DNA from 3 places in the Peribacillus sp. NPDC056705 genome. Region 2 is predicted to be linked to each of the others. Evidence: riboswitches for the same ligand, from Rfam matches in the RefSeq annotation. Region 2 holds a riboswitch; each other region holds the start of a gene.
What was found. Region 2 has a riboswitch for preQ1 ahead of queF (preQ(1) synthase). Riboswitches for the same ligand answer to the same signal wherever they lie in the genome.
Positions count from the first base shown of each region.

Region 1 (5,505 bases), on a different contig from region 2:
GTAGAGGGAGTTATTGAAGAGCTGATTCTAAGCAAACCCGTCCAAAGATTAAAGGGGATACATCAAGTCGGGGCAAGTTATTTAGTTAATGAGAAGTGGGACGTTACACGATTTGACCATTCACTTGGTGTGATGATTTTAATTAAAGCGCTTGGAGGTTCATTGGAGGAACAAATCGCGGGCTTGCTGCATGACGTATCCCATACTGCATTCTCACATGTTATTGATTTTGTTTTGTAAGGATGAAGATTATCATGAAAAGATATATGCTCATGTCATTATGGAATCAGAAATCCCATTTATACTGAAGAAGTATGGATTTGATTGTGAAGTCATAGTTCAATCAAAATGGGAATTGCTTGAACAGCCAGCACCTGAGTTATGCGCCGATCGGGTAGATTATACTCTCCGGGATATGTATCAATATGGACATATCACACTGGAATCCGTTCAAGACTTCTTAGACCATGTAATCATAATAAATGGAAGGATGTATCTGGATAATATTGAATCGGCGGAATGGTTTGTGAAAACGTATTACAGTGAAGTTATTGATTTTTTCATGAACCCACTTAATATATATGGCTATGATGTATTGGCAAAGACCTTAAAATTGGCTTTGGCTAAAAATCTGATCAGCCTTGATGACTTACTCGGTACAGATGAAGAAGTTATGTCCTTGTTAAGCTCCACTGAAGACCATGAGGTGAAAAATCTGTTAAAACGGATCCATGGTAACGTAAACGTGATAGAAAATCAATTGGAATACGATTTACATCGGAAAAATAAAGTGCGCCTTATTGATCCTTCCGTTATTGAAGGAACCCAATTATTAAGAGCATCCAGTTTATCAGAAAGAGTCAAGAAAATGGGGATGGAAGCCTATGAAAAAGCTTCGAAGGGCATATATCTAAAAGTGATTTCCGATTGAATGTCATGTCCAACCATACGGAAAGTAAAACTCAAGTGTGATATTCATCCTTGAGTTTTTTCTCCTCCCGTATGCTTTCTTTGACCTTGATTAAGGAAAGAAGGTAAGACTCAATAGGACCCAACATGCTTAAAAAACTTAAGTATCATTGTGCCGGGAGTCAGGACGCCCAACTGCATTTTTAGTGATCTATCTAATCTGAACCAGCACCCTTTACGAATTAAAAAATTATGGATGCTCTCAAAGTATTAACCCCATTTTCTAAGTAACCCTTTAAACAAGTTAATGTATAAACCCAACCTTCCTTTTGACCTATCATTTTATTTATCAATTCGGGATCGTCCTCTTCCAAACCTGATTCGTTCACTTCAATAATTGTACTCATTTTATCCGACTCTTTTAGGGTAATTGTAACAATCGTTTCTTGATCAATTCCTCCCCATGAGAATACGATTTTCCTATTTTCCTCTACTTCCAATACATGAATGGCCACTTCAGCATCGTATTCGTTATATCTCAATGTAAGCGTCCTGCCTTGTTCCCATCTTTCAGAACTCGATGAGAACCAGAAATTCCCGATTCTTTCTGGGTCCACTATGGCTTCAAACACTTCATTGGTTGGTTTGGCTATTTTAAACTTCGTGATTATTTGCGTATCCATCACTATCAACTCTCTTTCAATTTTTTTAAGTTTTCCACTACCACTTAATTATCCCGATCTACTGTTATCGGCGGCAGGGTCCGTCCCGTTTCAAGCAAGCTCTTCAGGTTACTTAGAATTGCTGGCCATCCATTATACAAGCCTTCAAAGGTATGATCATCATATACGAAATCCGTCTCCAGAAGCTCTTCATGCCTAAGCGTTAATTTCAAAGTCGAATCATCCATGGGCTGCAGTATAAAAGTGACCCGAGTAGGCTGCTCGCGAGGTGTTTCGTCTCCTGTCATGTTCCAAGTGAACGAGAGCAGGTGCAGCGGCTCACACTTGAGTACTTTACCATGATCAGTAATACGCCCATCTTCCAGCATAAATGTAACGCTTTTAGCCTTCTTGCCAGTCAGACTGGACTTGGCATCCAAAATGGTACCTCTTCGTGACTTCACCGCTCGTCAGGGCTTCCCAAAGCTTCTCTGGTGTGGTTGCGATATAAATAGCATGAACAAACGATGGTTTTTTTATCATCTTTTTTCTCCTCGCGTTTATACCTCATATCAAGATCGTAACATTATTCTATCAATCATTTTCGGCTTTTCATATACAGCTGGTCTAGCAGTTTTCTGCGACAAAAATCGCCAGAGTCATTGAATTGACCATTGTCCGTGCAAGCCATATGGAAACTTCTTGATTTCCAATCGCTTTCAAGCTACGATAAATAAGGAAAATGATAATCCGCTCGGGCGGAAGAGGTTCTAGCTACCCTCTCAAAAAAACTAAGGGGAACAGTGCTCTTTCTTAGGGTGCTGTTTTTTCTGTATAAGGAGAATTAAGAAATGTTAAGAATTTTATTGTATTTAGTATCCATCATCACGGCGAATGTGGTTACAGCAGCTTTTGCGCCATTGCATTTTGGCATGTTCATCATTCCGATGGGTACATTGCTCATCGGGGGAACCTTCATCTTTCGAGATCTCGTCCAGAATAAATTCGGCCGCGCAAAGACCTATATATGTATCGTCACTGCACTTATTTTATCTGCGTGTGTATCATTTTTATTAGGAGATACGTTATTGATTGTATTTGCTTCCGCATTATCGTTCGTTGTCGCAGAAACAGCGGATACGGAAATATATACCCGTTTAAAACTCCCGATGAGTTGGAGAGTGTTTTACAGCGGAATCGTTGGAGGGTTTTTCGATTCGGTGATATTTGTCGTGATTGGCCTAAGTCCATTAGGTGCCAATATATTGCCATGGGAAGCAGTACCCGCTGCGGTCATCGGCCAAATCATCGTTAAAACGATCATTCAGTCAATTGGTGCCGTACTGTTGGGACGAATTAACGTAGAGCTGGAGAAACGTGTAGTCTCCAGTTAAAGCTAGGAGGGATGCACTCGATGGATGGAACCAAAAAAGAAAAAGATAAATGCTATTGCCTCGAGGCTTTTCGTGAAAAATATGGCCCGCATGTTCAAGGGGATTGTATGAAGCTCTCTTGCGCCAATTATCGCAAGCATAAAGGAATAGACAAAAAAAGACCTAATTAGGTCTTTTTTTTGCGTGAACGGAGTAACTCACGAGTAAACGGTGCGAAATCATGAGTGTAGTATGAATTCACGAGTAAGCGGTGCGAAATCATGAGTGTAGTATAAATTCACGAGTAAAACAGCAAAATTCACGAGTAAAAGTGCGAAACTCACGAGTAAAAGTGCGAAACTCACGAGTAAAAGTGCAAAACTCACGAGTAAACGGTGTGAAATCATGAGTGCAGTATGGATTCACGAGTAAACAGCCCAAAACTCAGCAAAAAAAAGCTTCCTGCGCCTTTCCAAGTAATGGGTGCAGGGAGCTTTTTATTTTGTTTAGAATTGCTCTGCGCTTTTCCGGACTAATTTTTCAAGGAAGTAAAAGCATTCTCGTTTCCTTTCAAGTTCGGTTTGTCCATTTTCGGTGACGTGATAATATTTCCTGCGGCCTGAATCTGACTCTTTCCAATGGCCTGTTATGAATTCCTTTTTTTCTAATCGTTTAAGGGCGGAGTAGAGGGTGCCTTCACTTATTTGATATTTTCCCATGCTCATTTCCTTCAAGATCTTCGTGATTTCATAGCCGTATAGCCTTTTTTGTGAGAGAAGTGAAAGTAAAAGGAGGTCAATGCTTCCCTTCATTAATTCTTTATCCAAATAAATTCTCCTCCTTTTCATTTTTAGTGTAATATGGTGTACATCGTATCACAAGGTGCATTTTACTTTTCTTAAAAAAAATGGTTAAATGACGATTGCTAAATAATTTTAATCATAGTAAAATGTGCTTCGGAACGGATGAGTTGTTAAGAGTGTGGTAAGGATACAATATACATGATTTAATTGTTTTAATGAAAATTCGGAATAGGATAGAAGAATCACTACTCAAGGGGTATTAATTGATTTTTTTTCGAAAATCATTTAGATTCTATTTATCAACATGAGCAAAGAAAGAAGGTCCTAGATAGATGAAAGTGAAAGCACCTGAGTCATTCACATACAGAGGTGGAAAAAGAGCTGTTCTTTTACTTCACGGGTTTACCGGAAGTACAGGAGATATGAAGAAATTAGGAAAGTACTTGAATGATCTCGACTATACTTGCCACGGACCTCTTTATAGTGGGCACGGAGTATCAGCCGAGGAACTTGTTAAAACAGGTCCAAAGGAATGGTGGAAAGATGTAGTTGATGGTTATAATTTCCTTAAGGATGAAGGCTATGAGGAAATTGCTGTTGTGGGAATTTCTTTAGGAGGAGTTTTCTCATTAAAAGTGGGAATTGAATTGCCTGTAACAGGGGTGGTTTCAATGTGTGCTCCGACGAAAGGAAAAAGTATCGATCGACAAAAGAACCGCTTGCTCAATTATGCACAGGCTTATAAGAAGTTTGAGGGCAAAGATGCAGACCAAATTGCTGCAGAAGTGAAGCTGCTGGCAGAAGAGCCTATGCCTCAACTAAAAGATGTGTTGAATATTATAAATGAGACAGGTGAAGATTTAGATTTGATCACATCACCAACTCTTGTTTTACAAGGGCGTTTGGATGATCCCGACTATACGGAGAGTGCTACAGCGATTTTCAATGAAGTCGATACGCAGCATAAACACTTGATATGGTATGAAAAATCAGGTCATATCATCACATTGGGTAAGGAACGTAATCAAGTGTATGAAGATGTTTATAAGTTCTTGAATACACTGAATTGGTCGGAGTAATAAGCGAGTTAATAAATCCCCTTTACGTTGACGTGTTATAAGCCTACATGCATACGTAGGCTTTACACAATGTTTAGGGGTTTTTATTTTGGCTCTTTGTAGAAAAAAACCTTTAAGTTATCGTTATTATCAAGAGTTGCCAATAAAATATCGTTCACGTCGGCATTATAGGTTGTTTTGATTTCTTTTTTCAGCCATTCTTCGTCTTTACCGCCCCTATTTAATTCTTTAGAATCAATCATCCCTTCCTTAATAATCGTTTTAGGAAAATTGAAGTCAGTTGTTGCTAGGTGCATATCTGCTGGAGTTACCGCTTCATATTGAGGGTATAAAAACAATGAAATGGTACCGCCCGGTTCCCATAGTGCAAGGGATACCTTTTGAATATCTTCGACCTTTTCTTTTCTTAACTCCGATAATAAATCATCGATGGAGATTCGGGCCCTTGATAGGCTTTTGTAAATGATTTGTCCATTTTCGATAAGCGGAAAAGGGGCGGAGTCAAAAAAACTACGGAGTTTCCCCCACTTAAGGCTCATAAACAAACTGATTATATATAAGATGACCAATGCAAAGGCCGTGATCATTGAGCCCTTCAAGCCTGACTGTTCATCAGACAAAGGGCGGGCAAGAATGTTCCCAATAGTTAACGCCATTATGAAATCAAGTAATCTTAACT
Region 1 covers NZ_JBHTYI010000002.1:146,752-152,256, forward strand. Annotated here, with positions in the region: partial or broken gene ACFRAK_RS03125 (HD domain-containing protein) at 1-931, shown strand, start outside; gene ACFRAK_RS03130 (SRPBCC family protein) at 1,152-1,592, opposite strand; gene ACFRAK_RS03135 (SRPBCC domain-containing protein) at 1,637-2,011, opposite strand; PreQ1 riboswitch class I at 2,330-2,372, shown strand; gene ACFRAK_RS03140 (VUT family protein) at 2,423-2,965, shown strand; gene ACFRAK_RS03145 (hypothetical protein) at 2,986-3,135, shown strand; gene ACFRAK_RS03150 (PadR family transcriptional regulator) at 3,451-3,771, opposite strand; gene ACFRAK_RS03155 (alpha/beta hydrolase) at 4,080-4,826, shown strand; gene ACFRAK_RS03160 (DUF421 domain-containing protein) at 4,910-5,505, opposite strand, start outside.
Region 1: linked by a shared signal. The riboswitch ahead of ACFRAK_RS03140 (VUT family protein) and the one ahead of queF (preQ(1) synthase) in region 2 are both predicted to bind preQ1.

Region 2 (9,324 bases):
GCGGTAAAGTAGAAAAGATTCATATGCCAAATAACAGTGGCGTGCCGTTTATCATGAGCTGTATCTTCTTCGTTTGGGGCTTTGCATTGGTATTCAGCATGTGGATCATTGCAATCATTGCAACGATCGGTATCTTTGCTTGTATGATTCACCGTTCATTCGAAAAAGATCACGGACGTTATATCTCTGTTGAAGAGATCGAAGAAACTGAAAATAAATTGCGAGGTGCTAAGTAATGAAAATAGATAACTCGCTGCCACTAGAATATAGCACGGAAGAAAATCGCTTAAAGATTTTTGGATTCTGGGTTTTCCTGGGGGCAGAAATAGCTCTTTTCGCTACACTGTTCGCCACTTATTTTGTCTTAGTTGATGGTACTGGAAATGGTCCAACAGGGGAACATCTTTTTAAAGTCCCTACATTAATGTTTCAAACAATCTTTCTATTAACTAGTAGTTTTACGATAGGTCTTGGAATCAATGCAATGAGACTTGGCAGGCAGAAAGCAACGATTGGTTTCTTCATTATCACCCTTATTCTTGGTTTAGGCTTCTTAGGAGTCGAAATTTATGAATTCGTGGAGTATGTACATGAAGGAGCAACGATTCAAACAAGTGCTTTCTTATCTAGTTTGTTCACATTACTAGGTACGCATGGAGCTCACGTTACACTTGGTTTATTCTGGGGAACCTTCATCGTCATGCAGATTAAAAAGCGCGGTATGACTCCACAGACAACAAACAAGGCTTTCATCTTTTCACTTTACTGGCATTTCTTGGACGTTGTCTGGATTTTCATCTTCAGTTTCGTCTATCTGAAAGGAATGATGTAATATGAAAGAATTATTCCCACGGGGCCAAGTTATGGGATTTGCCTTTTCGCTAGTCCTGACTTTGGTCGCACTATCAGTTATTGTGTTTGATCTCTCACTTAAAATGGCTGTGATCATCCTACTTGTTACAGCTTTCATGCAAGCTGCACTTCAATTTGTTATGTTCATGCATGCAGGAGAGTCTGAAGATAAAGCATCGATTTACACAAACGTTTATTACGGATTGTTCGTTGCATTGGTTACAATTTTCGGTACATTGCTAACAATGGTTTGGGGATATCAATAATCCATTCCGGAAAAACTGGGCGTCTTGATGACGCCCGGTTTTTTTGTATTTAAAAGTAGTAAGTAGAATTTCATATACGGCTTTATCCACTTCATACTTTTAAGATGTTGATGAACCCATTTTGTTTAGTATAACCATTTCGGAACATTATATGTATAAACGGATAATTGTCCCTATCGAAGTTTGGCCGTGCGTTCAAATAAAAATTGTTTTACAGAAGTAACGTTAATAGAACGTACAGATTTTCTAAGAAAAGCTGTCGGACCTTTTGATATAATAAGCGATATACGCATTTATAAACGCAGCGGAGATGATGAAATTGACATTGCGGGTCTGATTTTGACCATTATCTTAAGTTTGTTAAAAATATTGGTTTCCTGCCTTCCAACCGATGCAGTTAATTGGATTATCAGCAAATTTAAAATACACTCAGAAATTAGTGACGAGAATGCGATTGTAACCTTTGACGGAAAACGTTTGGAAGGTGTAGAAAAAAATTCAAGTCATTAGTTATTTTAATAACGCTAGATTTTTGAAAAAAAATCATATATTCCCAGGGAACGAGCAATTGTTTTTACACCCAGAGAACAGTGGGATTCCATTGGTCATTGATACTAAAGGAAGCAAAAAGGATGTTAGGTTATTTGTATACATTTACAATGACCACGTCGATGTAGTCAAACAGTACAAGAAGAAAGTCATTTCTTATAGTCTTCTTTCAGATAGCCTCCAAGAGCATTCCGTGCCATTAATAAGTAAATTAGTTTAATAAAAAAATGACGGTCTCGTTAAGGACCGTCTTAGACTGTAGACAATTTAACCGTTAATTTCCGCTCCAGGCACTCGCTTTCCCCGCAGGAGTCTCGTAACCCTGCGTTCCAATTAGCTTTATATAGAACTCTTTTGTCTATAAACTGAGACCGGTTTTTAATGAATTTTATTAAAAATCTAGTACACAAACTGACGTCATAATTTTAGTTTTTTTGGAAAATGCAATTAAAAGAGAGGGGATTACTGTAAGAGGTTCTTTCATCGTGCATATGAAATTATTTATATTGTAATAAAAAAGCAGGTATCTATTGCGATGCCTGCCTTTTTATGCTTTCCATTGTTTTTCAACTTGATGAAGCGCTTGTTGTAAAATTACTTCATGATCCGTATCCGGTTTAGTAAGGACGTTAGTTTGATAAGATTTTCCTTGAAAATCAACCGTTACCGTAACTTTTACCATTATGCATCTTTCCTTTCCTAATTCAGAATTAAATGGGGTGGTTGTACCTATTTCTTTAATACCCGTGACAGAGGATTTTTCAAACATTTCAAAAGTAGTAAAACATAAAGAATTAATATTCAAAATTATCTGATATTTTTAAGGGTGTGTCAACACTTTTTTTTGACCACCCTATTTCCCGGCACAATAAAAAACGGCCTGGCTTGTACTCATGGCTGTCAGGTCGTTTTTGTAAATGAACTATATTCATATTTTAGTCAAGATAATGCCGATTAATGCTGCAAGTACGCCGGCAACTTGATAGTTTTTTAGTTTTTCCTTGAATAAATAACATCCTGCGAATACGACAACTAAACAGTTCAGGCTGACGACAGGGAAGATGATGCTTGCGATGCCAGTGTTCAACGCAAAGAAATAACATCCATAGCCTATAGTGCTTAAAAGGCCCACCAAGGAACCGATTTTGACTTCCTTTAGCTTGATTTTTTCCTTTTTAAAGGCCAGAGCCGAAAGAAGATAAAGAGTTCCGCCTCCATACATTGATACCAGGATATCAAGGGAATTTAAATGAAGACGTGTTGATGTCGTCATAAGAATGCCTAGCACACCAAAAGATAAAATGGATAATAATGTGTGCATCATCCAAGGGACATATTGATGGTTGCCTTTAGCATTAGGTGTATACTGAATGACTAATGTAGCGAGAAACATGCAGACGATTCCAGTCCACTGCAAAGTAGAAATATGTTCGTGAAAAATTAAAGCAGCACAGAGAATGGGGAATATTGCATTCGCTGCGATTAAAGGAGATGTCAAGCTTGCCGGTCCTTTTTCAAAGGCGCTTGCCATCTGGATATTACCATTAGCGTTCAGTACCCCAATGGCTCCACCAAGCATGATGGACAGCCAGTTAAACTGTAAACCATCCACAGATACTCCATAAGATATGGCCAAAATAAAAGCTGAAAAATAAAAGAAAAATTGGATATGTACTTTTGAGTAACCCTTTCCGCTACTCCATTTAAAAATGCTGTTATTGATTCCAAAACATAAACTCGTGATGAGGGCTGCAAAAATCCACATTGACGTAATCTCTTCCTTCATGTAGGATAAACTTCTTCTACATTTTAAGCTGAATGCATGCTGGAATCAAACCAAATTTTAAAAGTATGATTGACAGATTAGATATTTTTTTCTATATTTACTATGACAATTTTAAAATATTTCCCGATAAACGGGAGAGGTTCATAGCATCACCCTCTTAAAAAAACTATGGCTTTGATATTTTTCGCGAATCAACCATATCTTTGAGGAGATATGGTTTTTGTTATATAGAGGCCCATTTTATGAATCTCCCTGAAACGTGGGATTAGGAGGACTTTTAATGTCTGGAAGAAAAGAAGAAGAGTTAAAAAAAGATATCACACTGCTTGGGAATCAAGGAACAAAATATACATTCGACTATGCGCCTGAAATCCTTGAGTCATTCGATAACAAACATCCGAACCGGGATTATTTCGTCAAATTCAATTGCCCGGAATTCACTAGCTTATGTCCGATAACGGGCCAGCCGGACTTTGCGACCATTTACATCAGCTATATTCCAAGTGTGAAAATGGTGGAAAGCAAATCATTGAAACTTTATTTATTCAGCTTCCGCAATCACGGTGATTTCCATGAAGACTGCATGAACATCATCATGAATGATTTAATCGAATTGATGGATCCTAAATATATTGAAGTCTGGGGCAAGTTTACACCTAGGGGCGGAATTTCCATCGACCCTTACACGAATTATGGGAAACCAGGTACGAAATATGAGGAAATGGCGGATTACCGCTTGATGAACCATGACTTATATCCTGAAACCGTGGATAATCGCTAAAGAATAGGAGAGACAATGGGCAAATGCCCGTTGTCTTTTTTAGTTTTTTAGCTATTATCGATTAGTGGTCTTGTTGTTTTGTCCTTTTTAAAAACACAATTGTCCTCCTGTAACGGAATTTACACTTGATTGTTTCGAGAAAAAGCGTAATAATAGGGAGAGTTAATTTTGACAGAATATTTACGAAAATAGGGGTTGTCGAGATGAAAGTTGCAAAGTTTGGTGGAAGTTCACTTGCGTCAGGTGAACAGTTGAGAAAGGTATTCGAAATTGTTGTTTCTGATCCAAAGAGGAAGATTGTAGTCGTTTCGGCTCCAGGGAAACGCAATTCCGATGATATAAAGGTGACGGATTTATTGATTGAAGCTGCTGAACAGCAACTGCGCGGGGATAACGGAGAGCATTTGATAAAAGATGTCGTATCCCGCTATGCGAGCATTGCTGAAGAACTGGATATATCAGAGAGTGTCGTCACTGGGATCCGCGAAAATTTAATGGCGCTGTTGCATGCAGACCAAACTAACCCGAAGCGCTATTTGGATACTTTGAAGGCCAGTGGCGAGGATAATAATGCAAAGCTGGTCGCAGGTTATTTCCAAAGCCTTGGAGTAGAGGCGCAGTATATAAATCCGAAGAAGGCTGGCTTGATCGTAACGGATGAAGGTGGATTTACCAAGGTGCTTCCAGAATCTTATGATCGGTTATATGCTCTGCGTGATGAGCCTGGAATCGTAGTATTCCCAGGGTTCTTCGGTTATACGTTAGATGGTGATGTTTTAACCTTCTCAAGAAGCGGTTCTGATATTACGGGTTCGATTCTTGCGAATGGGGTCAAAGCTGATTTGTATGAGAACTTTACGGACGTGGATGCCGTTTATGCGGTGAATCCAAATGTGGTTTCCAATCCAAAGGGAATCCGGGAATTAACTTATCGTGAAATGCGTGAACTTTCTTATGCAGGTTTCTCGGTATTTCATGATGAGGCGCTGATTCCAGCATTCCGAGCGGGAATACCTGTCCATATCCAGAATACGAACAATCCGGCGGCACAAGGGACCCGCATTGTAAGTACACGGGATAATACGAATGGGCCGGTTATTGGCATTGCAAGTGATAAAGGATTTTGCAGCATTTACATTAGCAAATATTTGATGAACAGGGAAGTTGGTTTTGGCCGGAAACTGCTGCACATCCTCGAAGATTATGGAGTTTCATATGAACATATTCCATCGGGCATCGATGATGTGACGCTTATTCTAAGGCAGGACCAGATGAAGGGTGAAGCCGAGAAGAAAATCATTTCACGAATCAAGAAAGAGCTTCATGCTGATGAAGTGAATGTGGAGCATGATCTTGCCTTGATCATGGTTGTAGGGGAAGGAATGCGCCATAATGTCGGTACAACGGCAAGAGCGTCAAAAGCCTTGGCCGAAGCAAAGGTGAATATTGAGATGATCAATCAAGGCTCTTCGGAGGTAAGCATGATGTTCGGTGTGAAAGGGCATAACGAAGAGACGGCAATTCAGGCATTATATCACGAGTTCTTTTGAGAATAATAGTTCAAAGACCTCCTTTTAGAAGGGGGTTTTTGTGATTAATCTTTTAGTCATTATACAAAACGCTGGATTTTTCATCGGGTTCTTTATGATAGTGACAATGACTGTTTGGGGGTAATCATTCCAAGCTAACAGACACGCTGTATGGATCAGGCTGTCTGTCTTAATTTAATGCCCATTTGTCAAGTGGCTAAAGCAATTGGAGGAGAACGGAGTTGATGCTCTTGAAACGGATAAAAAGGGGGCGTCCAACCTCTGAATACATCACTTTCACCAAATCATAAATGAAAGAGATGTCGATGGCAGCATCAAGTTAACGGGCAAAATGATTCACTGGCACGAATTGATTTAAAATAATTAATTCGAGTTGTTCTTGCTGAATAGCATCATGTTTAGAAAGCATCCTTATCACCTCAAGTTTAATACTTCTATATAATAAAAAAGAATGTAGGATTGAGTTCTATCTTTATATTAAAACAAAGTGGATTGGAGTGTAAGGTTGCTAGGGAAGACACCGCAGGCGTAAGCCGAGGGGACTCCCGGAATGAATGCCCGCGGAAATCGAAAGCCCTACGTTACAACCGTCAAATTGTAAAAACTATAAAAAAACTGTAGACAAACTCGATTTTCATCGAGAGTTTGTCTACAGTCTGAGCCTCCAATTGAGGATTGGTGGTTTTTCTTTTATATTAGTCCAAGATGGTCAGTATTTGATCGATCTCTTTCCTTGGACGTGGAGTGGGGATCATATCGGGATAGCCGACGTGAAGGCTGCCGACGATCTTCTCTCCTGGTTTCACGCCTAAAGCTTCACGAAAATCCATGCTGTGTATCATGCCGTATGTTTCCCATATCATCCCAATTCCTTGTTCCCAGGCAAGCAGACTGAAATTCTGGATCAAGGCACTTGTGGCCGCATAATCTTCTTCACGTGTCATGGGATTCGGATTCTCTTCCATGATCACCGCGACAAACATCGGTACACCTATAAGTTTATTATATCCTCGCTGTCCGGCGTCTTTTTTCTTTTCAGGGTCCTTCTCTTTGTTGGCCATGAATGCACTGGTTGCTTCCGCGAGTTTTAAACGGCTATCACCATGCACCACGACGAAGCGCCATGGTTGGGTCATTTTATGGTTCGGTGCCCATGTCGCAGTTCCCAATAATGATTGGATGGTATCAATAGGAACAGGAATGTCCTTAAATCGTTTGATGCTGCGCCGCTCTTTAATGATATCTTCTAGTTTCATGATCATCCTGCTCCTTTAATCATATATGTAAGTTTAATAGTTTAAAAAAATAATCCCCGGCTGCCTAATATGCTTCCAGCGTGAATAAATTACTTGAATAAAGAGGGGGCAATATTCTAGTGACTTGCATTCGCTAATGAGCATATAATTTTACTAGGCACAGAGAAGCCGGGGCGACATTGTAGCTTTGTACAATATCAAAAGGGTACGATAAGAGAATATCGTAATGCTTATCAAATTTCAGAGAGCGATAATGAAATTGAAAATCATTATCAATTAGAATTTTCGCTTATTTCGTATAATTTGTCAAGGGTATTTATAAAAAAAATTCAACATATTTACCAATCCTTTATAATAGTTAAATTCTTTTAAAAAATCTGTATAAAAATGTATAATGAGAGGATGAAAAGATGCTATCTACATATGAAGAATCGAAGGGTGTCATAGATGAAAAATTTGTCCTCATTTCTTAAGCCATACTGGCTTTTGATCATTCTTGCTTTATCCTTAATGATTGTCGAGCTCGGGGTAGAGCTGTTACAGCCTCTATTTATAGCAAAAATAATTGATGATGGCATTTTGCAGAAAGATTTATCGGTGGTGATTAAATGGGGAAGTGTCATGGTTGGACTTTCCGTTTTTTCATTCCTTGGCGGGATCGTTAATTCCTTTACGGCATCACATGTAAGTCAAAGCTTTGGACATGATGTAAGGAAAAGCCTTTTTGGTAAAATACAGGCGTTTTCTTTTGCGAATTTGAATAATATCCCGACTTCCTCGTTGATAACAAGGATGACGAATGATGTGACCCAACTTCAAAATACGGTTTTTATGGGCTTGCGCATCATGGCAAGGGCGCCATTGATCGTAATCGGCGGGGCGATAATGGCAATTACGGTCGATTTGAAACTATCCCTTGTTTTGGTCATTTCAATTCCGGTTCTTGTCTTCTTCCTTAGATGGGTGATGAAAAGAGCGGCCAAGCTGTTTAAGCTCGTGCAGAATAAACTCGATAACGTCAATGGCGTCATGAGGGAAAACCTGATAGGCATGCGCTTGATCAAAGCTTTTCTTCGTAAGGAGCATGAGATCGGCCGATTTGACGATGCGAATGAAGAGTTGAAAAGAAAGACTGTGACTTCCCTTCGTTTAATTGAAACGACTATGCCTGTGTTGATGCTTGTCATGAATGTGGCGATTCTGATCATTCTCTGGCTTGGAAGCGAATTTATAACAACGGGAGATATACAGATAGGGGAGGTTGTGGCGATCGTTAACTATGCCACGAGGATTGCTGCATCCCTTTCCGTTTTTTCATGGCTGATCATGGTCATTTCCCGTGCGAAGGCTTCAGCGGAACGAGTGACGGAAATATTCGAAACCCCGATAGACATTGATGAAGGCAAGGCGGAAAGCAAGAGTGAGGCCGTCAATGGGGGAGGCATCAAGTTTCTGGATGTATCTTTCCGCTATCCTGGAACCGAAACCCCGATATTGAAAAACTTGAGCTTCTCCATCGATCCAGGAGAATCGCTTGCCATCATAGGAGCGACGGGATCTGGGAAAACATCACTGTTTCAGCTGATTCCAAGATTATACGAAGTTGAAAGCGGCTCCATTCGAATTGATGACCAGGATGTAAAAGATATTCCCTTGAATTCGCTGCGGAAAAGAATCGGCTATGTTCCGCAAGAGGCCCTGCTTTTTTCAGGAACCATAAGAAATAATGTCGCTTGGGGGAAAGAAGATGCCTCGATGGAGGAAATCGTGACAGCGGCCATGCATGCTCAGGTACATGAGACCGTAAAGAAACTTCCGAAACAATATGAAACCCAGTTAGGACAAAAAGGTGTGAATCTGTCCGGAGGGCAAAAACAGCGCTTATCGATAGCAAGGGCATTGGTGCGCAGACCAAAGATTCTCCTTCTGGATGATAGTACGAGCGCGCTGGATTTAAAAACGGAAAGTAAATTGCTTGCTGCTTTAAAGGAATATACATGCACAACGCTTATCATTACACAAAAAATCAGTACAGCCATGGAGGCGGACAAAATATTGTTGCTGGAAAGCGGTCAAGTGCTTGCGCTGGGGAAACATCAGGATTTGATGAAAACAAGCGATCTTTATCGAAAAATCGTTCACTCACAGTTTGGGGAGGAGGGGATTTCTCTTGAGTCGAAGAACATCTCCCGATAAGGCAAGGGCTAAACCGGTCAACTCCTGGAATACGATAAAAAGGATCATTCCCTACTTAGCAACAAATAAAAGCCTGCTATTTTGTGTC
Region 2 covers NZ_JBHTYI010000006.1:129,246-138,569, reverse strand. Annotated here, with positions in the region: gene qoxB (cytochrome aa3 quinol oxidase subunit I) at 1-236, shown strand, start outside; gene qoxC (cytochrome aa3 quinol oxidase subunit III) at 236-832, shown strand; gene qoxD (cytochrome aa3 quinol oxidase subunit IV) at 834-1,118, shown strand; partial or broken gene ACFRAK_RS10535 (YfmQ family protein) at 1,443-1,887, shown strand; gene ACFRAK_RS10530 (BA3454 family stress response protein) at 2,215-2,472, opposite strand; gene ACFRAK_RS10525 (EamA family transporter) at 2,596-3,453, opposite strand; PreQ1 riboswitch class I at 3,584-3,629, shown strand; gene queF (preQ(1) synthase) at 3,734-4,234, shown strand; gene ACFRAK_RS10515 (aspartate kinase) at 4,438-5,784, shown strand; gene ACFRAK_RS10510 (nitroreductase family protein) at 6,480-7,040, opposite strand; gene ACFRAK_RS10505 (ABC transporter ATP-binding protein) at 7,488-9,236, shown strand; gene ACFRAK_RS10500 (ABC transporter ATP-binding protein) at 9,211-9,324, shown strand, end outside.

Region 3 (9,324 bases), on a different contig from region 2:
AATGGTAAAGAAATTCCTTCATATTGAAGGACTCATGGTTCTTTTAGCTGTGATTTACATCTATTCGTTATATGAATTCAGCTGGTTGATATTCCTGTTATTGATTTTGTCTCCTGATGTTTCCATGCTGGCCTACCTGATCAATGATCGAATTGGAGCAAAGGTTTATAACCTATTTCACACTTATACCCTGTCCATCTTCATGATTTTGCTTGCCATTTTTCTAAAGTTCGATGCATTGTTGATGATTGGTTTAATTTGGACCGCACATATTGGAATGGATCGCTTATTTGGGTATGGCCTTAAATACACAACTTCCTTCAAAGCTACACATATTCAAAGGCTGTAAAAAGCTTAAAAGGCAGTGTGATTACTCCATCACACTGCCTTTTGCTCACTTTTCTTTATACGCCCCGCTTGTTGCCCCATATATAGGTATGCAGCTGGGGGAGCACTTTCACATCATTCAATTCATCATCTGCTATCACTTTGTCTATTAACTCTTCGTACTTCTTCAAAAGACCGCTGATCAATTGACGATCATCCGCCGTCCTGCTATCGTCATTGCCGACCTGCAAATAAAAAGGAATATCCGGGTAACGGCCATGTACATGTTTGGCATATTGATAATCTTCCTCATTAAAGACGACAATCTTCAATGAGACATGGTTTTCAGGATTTCGATTGGCAAGGTTCAAGAGGATTTGATCGAGCACCGTAAAGTCCGTGTTCATTTTAGAGCTCGGCGGCTTAGGTGAAATCGTCAGTTCATCAATATCGAGAAACCAATCCTGCCATCGGCTCCCTTGTGTTTCGACACCTATCTTCATTTTATTTTCATGCAAGATCGCTATCAACCCGTTTAGGTTTTTCAGCAGAGCCGGGTTTCCGCCTGATATCGTCACGAAGGAAAAACCGGAACCCCCAATTCGCTTCAGCTCATCCCATATTTCTCTAGCAGTCATTTGGACGGTATCTTCCTTACCGGTGCCATCCCAAGTAAATGCGGAATCACACCAGGCACATGAATAATCGCAGCCGGCCGTCCGAACGAACATGGTTTTTTGACCAATGACCATTCCCTCACCTTGGATGGTCGGTCCGAAGATTTCCATAACCGGGAGTTTACTCACTTTCCATCCACTCCCGTCTGGCTTCGGCATAGCTTGTCGGCGTTTCGTATAGTCGAACAAATTCGACTCTAGCACCCTCATATTCTTTTAATGAAAGGGCTTCGGCCATTTTTTCATAAATCCAGACAACCATATTTTCAGCTGTTGTATTCATGAGCGGCAGGGTTTCATTCAAATAACGATGATCCAGGTGGATTTCAATTTCATTTTTCCATATATCCTTGATGTCCCCGAAATCTATCATCAAACCGCGTGAATCCGTATATCCGCTCAATCCGAATATGACCTTATATGTGTGGCCATGCAGGTTCTTGCATTTTCCTTCATAGTCATGCAGATGGTGCGCCGCGTCAAAGGTGAATTCCTTACTCACGAGAACCCTCTTGGTTGTATACTTCAATTGGCTGCGCTGAATGTCTTCATCTATTTTTTGGAGTTTATCCACTATTGTAAAACCGTACATCATGAAAGCACCACCCGTCTGCTTACATAGTCATCCAGTCCTTTTTTCCGCAGATTACATGCCGGACATTCTCCACAGCCGTCGGAGATGATTCCGTTATAGCAAGTCAGGGTCTTTTCGCGGACAAAGTCGAAGGCGCCAAGCTGATCCGCAAGCTCCCATGTTTCTTCTTTATTAAGCCACATTAGCGGCGTATCAATCACGAATGACTGGTCCATCGACAAGTTCAAGGTCACATTCAACGATTTAATGAATACATCGCGGCAGTCAGGATATCCGCTGAAATCCGTTTCACAGACACCGGTGACAATATGTTTAGCGCCAATCTGACTCGCCAGCACTCCGGCAAACGAAAGGAACAGCAAATTCCTCCCTGGTACGAACGTCGACGGCAATTCCCCTTCTTCTCCGTCCGCAACTGCAATATCACTTCTCGTCAATGCATTCGGTGCCAGTTGGTTCAGCAGCGACATGTCAAGGATATGATGGTTCACGCCCAATTCCTTGGCGATGTTTTGAGCGCATTCGATTTCCAAGCTATGCCGCTGATTATAATCGAACGTCACCGCTTCCACTTCCTCAAATCTCTCCAATGCCCAGAACAGGCACGTCGTACTGTCCTGACCTCCGCTAAACACAACCACTGCCTTTTCTTTCTTCTTCATTTCTATAAAACTCCTTTTTACGGAAAAAAACAGCACCCTAAGAATAGAGCACTGTTTCTCCTTAGTTTTTTTGAGAGGGTAGCTAGAACCTCTTCCGCCTTAACGCGGAATATTATATTTTTCCAAGTCAATAGTAACTTGAAAACGATCATAAATCAAGATGATTATATTTAGTGAATAGTAGAGCTGATGGAAAATTTGGTTATCTTTTCATTGCTTAAATATCCCATTATCCTTCCGATAAAATAGTGTGAATAAAATATCGATAAAGGGGTCCATTAATTTGAAAAGCATTAAAGGAAAGGTATTGGTGGCATTTTCACTCATCATATCTTTATGTGTCATCTTAGGAGCATTCAACATTTACAGCAGCAACAAGTCACTGGTTTATTCCCAGGATATCATCGAAAAGGAACTTCCGCTTCTTATCCAAGATGAAAAGCTGCTATATAATCTAGCACAAAGAACCGCATTCGCCCGAGCCTATATTCTATATGGTGACGAGAGTTATAAAGAAAGGTTCTTACAATATACTGAAGACAGCAAGGTCATCCAGGAAGATCTCCTGGCTTTGAGCGATTCTGATAAAGTGAAGGCATTGATCGAGAAAAGCCGGGATTGGAGGATGATGATTGTAGACCGGGTATTTCCACAATATGAAAAGGGAAATGAAGAACGAGCGAAAGAGATACTCAAAAATGAAGTGGCGCCAATCAGCAATGAAGTAATGGAGGGTTTCAAGGAGCTTGCTTCGGAACGCGAGGAATTGATTGTCTCTTCAGGTGAAACCGTCATCGCAAGCGGGAAATCGGTAAAGACGACAAGTATCATCATATCCATTGCGGCAGTCCTTATCGGCCTTCTGCTGGCGCTTGTGACTGCCAACCTCATTACCACCCCCCTCCTTAAAATCAGGGACAGGATGAAAATGGTGGCTGACGGAAAGCTGAATCATGAGCCCCTGAAGCAAAAGTCATATGATGAAATGGGCGAATTAACGGTATCCGCCAACCAAATGCAGAAAAACCTTCGTGATACGATCGAAAAAATGCTCGTTGTATCCGAATCCGTTTCCAACCAAAGTGAGAATCTGACTCAATCAGCAAATGAAGTCCAGCAGGGCAGCAAACAAATAGCGACTACCATGCATGAACTTTCGGAAGGTTCGGAGTCACAGGCCAACCGGGCAGCTGAAGTGGTTCGCATGATGGATGATTTCACCGGCAGAATCGAGTTGGCCCGCCTAGAAGGAGTGGATGTTGCTAAAAGTTCAACCGAAATCCTTTTCTTGACCAAGGAGGGCACCACTTTAATGCGCAGTTCGATCCAACAGATGCAATGTATTGATGGGATTGTAAAAAATGCCGTAGAGCAAGTGAAAGGGCTCGATTCCCAATCGCAGCAAATTTCGCAGCTTGTACAGGTCATCAAGAATATATCCAATCAAACCAATCTATTGGCACTGAATGCTGCCATAGAAGCCGCTCGTGCCGGTGAACATGGCAAGGGCTTTGCCGTCGTCGCCGATGAAGTGCGGAAACTCGCTGAAGAGGTCACACACTCCGTTGGGGATATCACCAATATTGTCTCCGCCATTCAAACGGATTCAAAAACAGTCGTCCACTCCCTGGAAGATGGTTATGCACAAGTGGATGAAGGCACGAAACAGATCACGCTCACAGGCCAAACCTTTGAAACAATCAATCACTCTGTCGGGAATATGGAAATGAAAATACAGCATATAACAGACGAATTGAACTATATCTCCACAAATAGCAAAAATATCAATCAGGCTATCGAAGATATCGCCGCGGTTTCTGAAGAGTCCGCAGCTGGAATCGAACAAGTCTCCGCCTCTGCTCAGCAATCCAGCTCTTCGATGGATGAAGTCACGAGTCATGCCAGTGAACTTGCATCTTCGGCAGAACTGCTGACTGAACAGGTTGGGAAGTTCCAATTATGACACTAGCAATTTCCCGGCACATGAATGCGGGAAATTGCTTTTCCCTTCCATTATATAGATTGTTTCATTTTCGTAAATTCGGGGAATAAATAACTATAACCAATAATAAATCATTAAAAAGCAAATCTATCAAAAGCGGCGGCTGGAAGTGAATATTTTCCTTTATTTTCAGAATATTTAGTGTATAATTGATTAAAGGAATATTTTAACTTAAATAACCATCACTTTCCAATAACCGCTACTGCACATCCCGACATTCCCTTTCAACACCATGCACGGGCACTTATACTCAGTAAGGATCCATTGCACCTTTCTCTCGAATCAAACCGTACACGACTTTTTTCACACAAAAACACGTTTTTTACTCCAAATTTGTAAAAAAAGGTTAAATTACACACTTTATATGTTACTATTAAACTAAGACCTTTTAACCCCACAAGGAGGAATTCATATGAAACGTTTTTTCAAATTCATAACAGATTTTAACGAAAGAAAAGCACTGGAACGGGAAACCGAAGAATTCTTTCGCAAAGAACATGAAAATTATATGAAGATGAATCCTGACAATCAAGGAAAAAGAAGGAGATTAGCTCCTAGACTTTATGTGATTGATGGCGGTAAAAAGGACTCCAACCTTGAGATTTCTGACAGAAAGAAATCAAGTTAACCTGATTCCTTCCTTAATCAGCTACCAAAAGCTGTAGCTCAAGACCCACAAACGGTAAATCTCCATGAAAAATGGAAATTCGTGACCATTCCATTCATTTACAATATATAAGCCGAAAGCTCAGATATGCTTCTGAGCTTTTTTTCTATTTCATTCTTCTATAAACACTATATCTATAGAAGAAACTAGGTATTTTTTAAAAAAATGGGTTAACTTTAGTTTATTTCATGTTTAAGGTAAAAGTTCCATTATAGTCCGCGGGGTATTCTCTGAGGAAAAAACCGGAAAATACAAAAAAAAAGAGATGTGTTCTTTTACTCATCTTTAATCAAATTCAAAAGAGTTCAACTAATTGAGTCGTTAGTTGCAATATCTTACATTGAATAACAAATGCATAAATATTGTTACGTTTATGTCAAACAATGGGTATAAACAATTACCAAACTGTAATAAACGTCACTTTTAATAACCAATTATTATTCAAATATAGCCATTAGGAATCAGGTTCAAATGCTCACAAAACTACTTTGATTATTACCAAAATGGTATCTTTATTAAACTTTCCATAATTTAGTGTAAATCAACTAGTATTCCATCGATTTCCAGACATAACTTTGTACTCATAAAACAATTCATCCCATTAGATACTATTACACCCTAATATACATTTATTTGAAAAACTTGAAAAAAACTATATTACAATAAAATAATTAGCTCTTGCCTATTAAGTTTAAAATCATGTAGTGTGTATTCAGTAATTCAAATATTTGAAAAAAAGAGAGGTTAAAAAATGGCACCGATATTTATTTGTGCGATCTTTTTGCTTGGCTATGGCATTTTCGAACAAAAACGCCATCAGAAGCGTCTCGACTCCATCCCAGTGCGTGTGAATGTGAATGGGATTCGAGGGAAATCGACTGTAACGCGTCTAATTACAGGTGTGATCCAAGAAGCTAAGTACAAAACAGTAGGCAAAACAACCGGAACATCAGCAAGAATGATCTATTGGTTTACCGATAAGGAAAAACCGATTGTACGTCGCCCAGAAGGACCCAACATAGGAGAACAGCGGCGTGTAGTTAAAGAAGTTGCCGATTTAGGCACAGAAGCACTGGTTTGTGAGTGCATGGCCGTACAGCCTGACTATCAATTAATCTTCCAAAACAAAATGATCCAAGCAAACATTGGCGTAATCGTGAATGTATTGGAAGATCATATGGATGTAATGGGACCGACTTTGGATGAGGTTGCTGAAGCTTTCACTGCTACCATTCCCTATAATGGTCACTTAATAACCATCGAAAGTGAATATTTGGACTTTTTCAAGCAAATTGCCAAAGAACGCAACACAAAAGTAATCGTTGCAGACAATTCGAGAATTTCGGAAGATTTTCTACGCGAATTCGACTATATGGTATTTCCTGATAATGCATCACTGGCATTGGCCGTTGCGGAAGCTTTGGGCATCGATGAAAAAACAGCTTTTCGCGGAATGTTGAATGCGCATCCCGATCCAGGTGCCATGCGGATCACCAAATTCGGGGATTCCATCCAGCCAACTTTCTTTGTCAATGGCTTTGCTGCAAATGACGCGTCATCGACACTGAACATCTGGGAACGTGTCAATACGTTCGGATACAGCACAGAACCTCCTATCGTCATCATGAATTGCCGTCCCGACCGTGTGGACCGTACAGAGCAGTTTGCTAGAGATGTATTGCCTTACATAAAATCTGAAATCGTCATTTCCATTGGTGAAACCACATCACCGATCACTCGGGCATTCGAGCAAGGTCAATTGGATACAAAAGAATATTGGGATTTAGAAAACTGGTCAACTGAAGAAATCGTTGCCCGCCTCCGCCCATTGATGAAGAATCGCATCGTCTACGGTGTCGGGAATATTCACGGTGCAGCGGAACCTTTAATTGAAGCATTCATGAAATCTAAAACAAAGCAAAAAGCAAGTTAAGTAGGAGGAACCTTAATGTTTGGATCGGATTTATATGTAGCCCTAGTACTGGGAGTAACGCTTAGCCTTATATTTTCAGAAAAGACGGGTGTCGTACCCGCAGGACTTATCGTGCCTGGTTATTTGGCATTAGTATTTGACCAATGGGAAATCATGCTGGTCATCTTGTCCATTAGTATAGTAACTTATTTGATCGTCGCCCACGGCCTTTCAAGATGGGTGATTTTATATGGAAGAAGAAAATTCGCAGCCATGATGGTGACCGGGATTTGCTTGAAACTCCTATTGGATTTAGTCTACCCCGTCATGCCATTTGAAATATTCGAGTTTCGGGGAATCGGTATAATCGTACCCGGATTGATAGCGAATACCATACAAAGACAAGGAATGCCATTGACACTTGGCAGCACGCTTTTATTATCCGGCTTGACTTTCGGTTTAATGAACGTGTACTACCTATTCTGAGGTGCAAAAAATGAAACGGAATTTAAATGCAAAAGAAAAAACACTTATCTTTATTAAACGCACGAAGAAAAAGAATCTTAAATACACTGGAATCATACTACCTATATTACTAATCGCTTTAGTCATTACCACTTGGGTGGGACGGGCTCAAGAAGTGAAAACAACCGCTTCAAAAACTGATCAACCATTGACGATGACGATGGTCGGTGATGTGATGATGGGACGTTATGTTGAAGAAGTAACGGAAAAGCACGGGTATGATTACCTCTTCCGTTATATGAAGCCCTATTTTACCGATTCAGACTATGTCAGTGGGAATTATGAACATCCCGTTTTAAAAGAAGAGGTATCCAACTACAAGGAAGCAGACACAGCCATCAGGTTAAACTCCAATAATAATGGTGTGAAGGCCGTTAAAGATGCTGGCTTCACTGTGATGAATTTGGCCAATAACCATATGATGGACTATGAAGAACGAGGACTGCTTGACACGATTGATGAATTCAAAACTGAGGATATGCACTATGTTGGTGCTGGATCGAACACTACCGAAGCTAAAAATAGCATCGACTATACGGATATTAATGGCGTGCGTGTCGCAACACTTGGCTTCACAGATGTTTACGGTAAGGATGCCGTGTCAAAAAGTAATAAAGCCGGGATATTGAACACCAACCCTGATTTATTATTTGAAATGATTGAAAAAGCAAAGGATGCAAAGCAAGGCAACGCAGACTTGGTAGTGGTGAATGTTCACTGGGGAATAGAATATTCAACATCTACAACCGCTCGTCAAACAGACTTGGCTAAAGCGATAATCGATGCGGGAGCTGATGTCATCATCGGCCATCACCCCCATGTGCTTCAATCGTTTGATGTTTATAAAGATGGAATCATTTTCTATAGCTTAGGAAACTTCGTTTTCGATCAAGGCTGGACACGCACAAAAGATTCAGCCATGGTTCAATACCATTTAGCGGAAGACGGAAAAGCTACAGTCGATGTCGTTCCACTGCAAATTGAAGAAGCAACACCAAGGCCAGCTACCTCTTCAATCGACAAATCACGTGTTTACCGTCAGTTGACGAAGGAAACGAGTGAAAAAACCCAATGGTCGAAAAAAGAGGATCACATCGAGATTACATTGGATCACAAGAAGGTAATCGAGCATAAGGCTCAACGTGAGCAAGAAGAAAAAGCTGCGAGGGCAGCAAAAGAAGCGAAAGAAGCGAAAGAAAAGAAAGCTGCACAAGAGAAAAAGGCAGCACAACCTATACAACAGGACATACAGCCCATTCAGTAAGGATCGATTGAATACTATTATGTGAAATGAGAAACAACTTGGAGTCTCAACTAGAAGGGGGAGTAATCGATGATTAACCGTGCGACTTGGAAAATATGCATTTCACTTTGCCTGCTCATATATTTAGCTGGATGTTCGAAGACCCCCCCTATTTCTGACACGAATGATCCGATAGATAGTAAAACGGAACAATCATATGGGGTCAGTTCTTCAAATCCAATCGCAATAGATGTCGGGATGGATATATTGAAAAATGGTGGAACGGCGGCAGATGCCGCCATTGCGGTATCCTATGTATTAGGTGTAGTTGAACCTTTTGGATCTGGCGTGGGTGGCGGCGGCGGTATGCTGATTGCACCGAAATCCGGCGATCCCAATTTTATCGATTATCGTGAATCCTCTCCGGAAGACCCAAGTTCAAGACACAATGCAGGGATTCCTGGCTTAGTGGCCGGCATGCAGGTTATAAGTGATAAGTATGGGAGCGTACCAATGGCAGACCTTCTCCAGCCGGCGATAGATTTGGCTGAAGGCGGATTTGAAGTCGACGAAATGTTATCATCACGCTTAGAAGCAGCTCAGCCAAGGATATCTTCCGATGCGACTTCACTTTTTTATCCTGATGGCGATGCCATTGAACCAGGCAAAACCCTCGTTCAAGAAAGACTTGCTAAAACATTGAAGCAGATTCAA
Region 3 covers NZ_JBHTYI010000002.1:136,184-145,507, reverse strand. Annotated here, with positions in the region: gene ACFRAK_RS03110 (DUF4260 domain-containing protein) at 2-349, shown strand; gene queE (7-carboxy-7-deazaguanine synthase QueE) at 405-1,133, opposite strand; gene queD (6-carboxytetrahydropterin synthase QueD) at 1,126-1,596, opposite strand; gene queC (7-cyano-7-deazaguanine synthase QueC) at 1,596-2,261, opposite strand; PreQ1 riboswitch class I at 2,317-2,359, opposite strand; gene ACFRAK_RS03090 (methyl-accepting chemotaxis protein) at 2,545-4,224, shown strand; gene ACFRAK_RS03085 (hypothetical protein) at 4,676-4,891, shown strand; gene pgsB (poly-gamma-glutamate synthase PgsB) at 5,682-6,863, shown strand; gene pgsC (poly-gamma-glutamate biosynthesis protein PgsC) at 6,879-7,328, shown strand; gene ACFRAK_RS03070 (CapA family protein) at 7,339-8,631, shown strand; gene ACFRAK_RS03065 (gamma-glutamyltransferase family protein) at 8,701-9,324, shown strand, end outside.
Region 3: linked by a shared signal. The riboswitch ahead of queC (7-cyano-7-deazaguanine synthase QueC) and the one ahead of queF (preQ(1) synthase) in region 2 are both predicted to bind preQ1.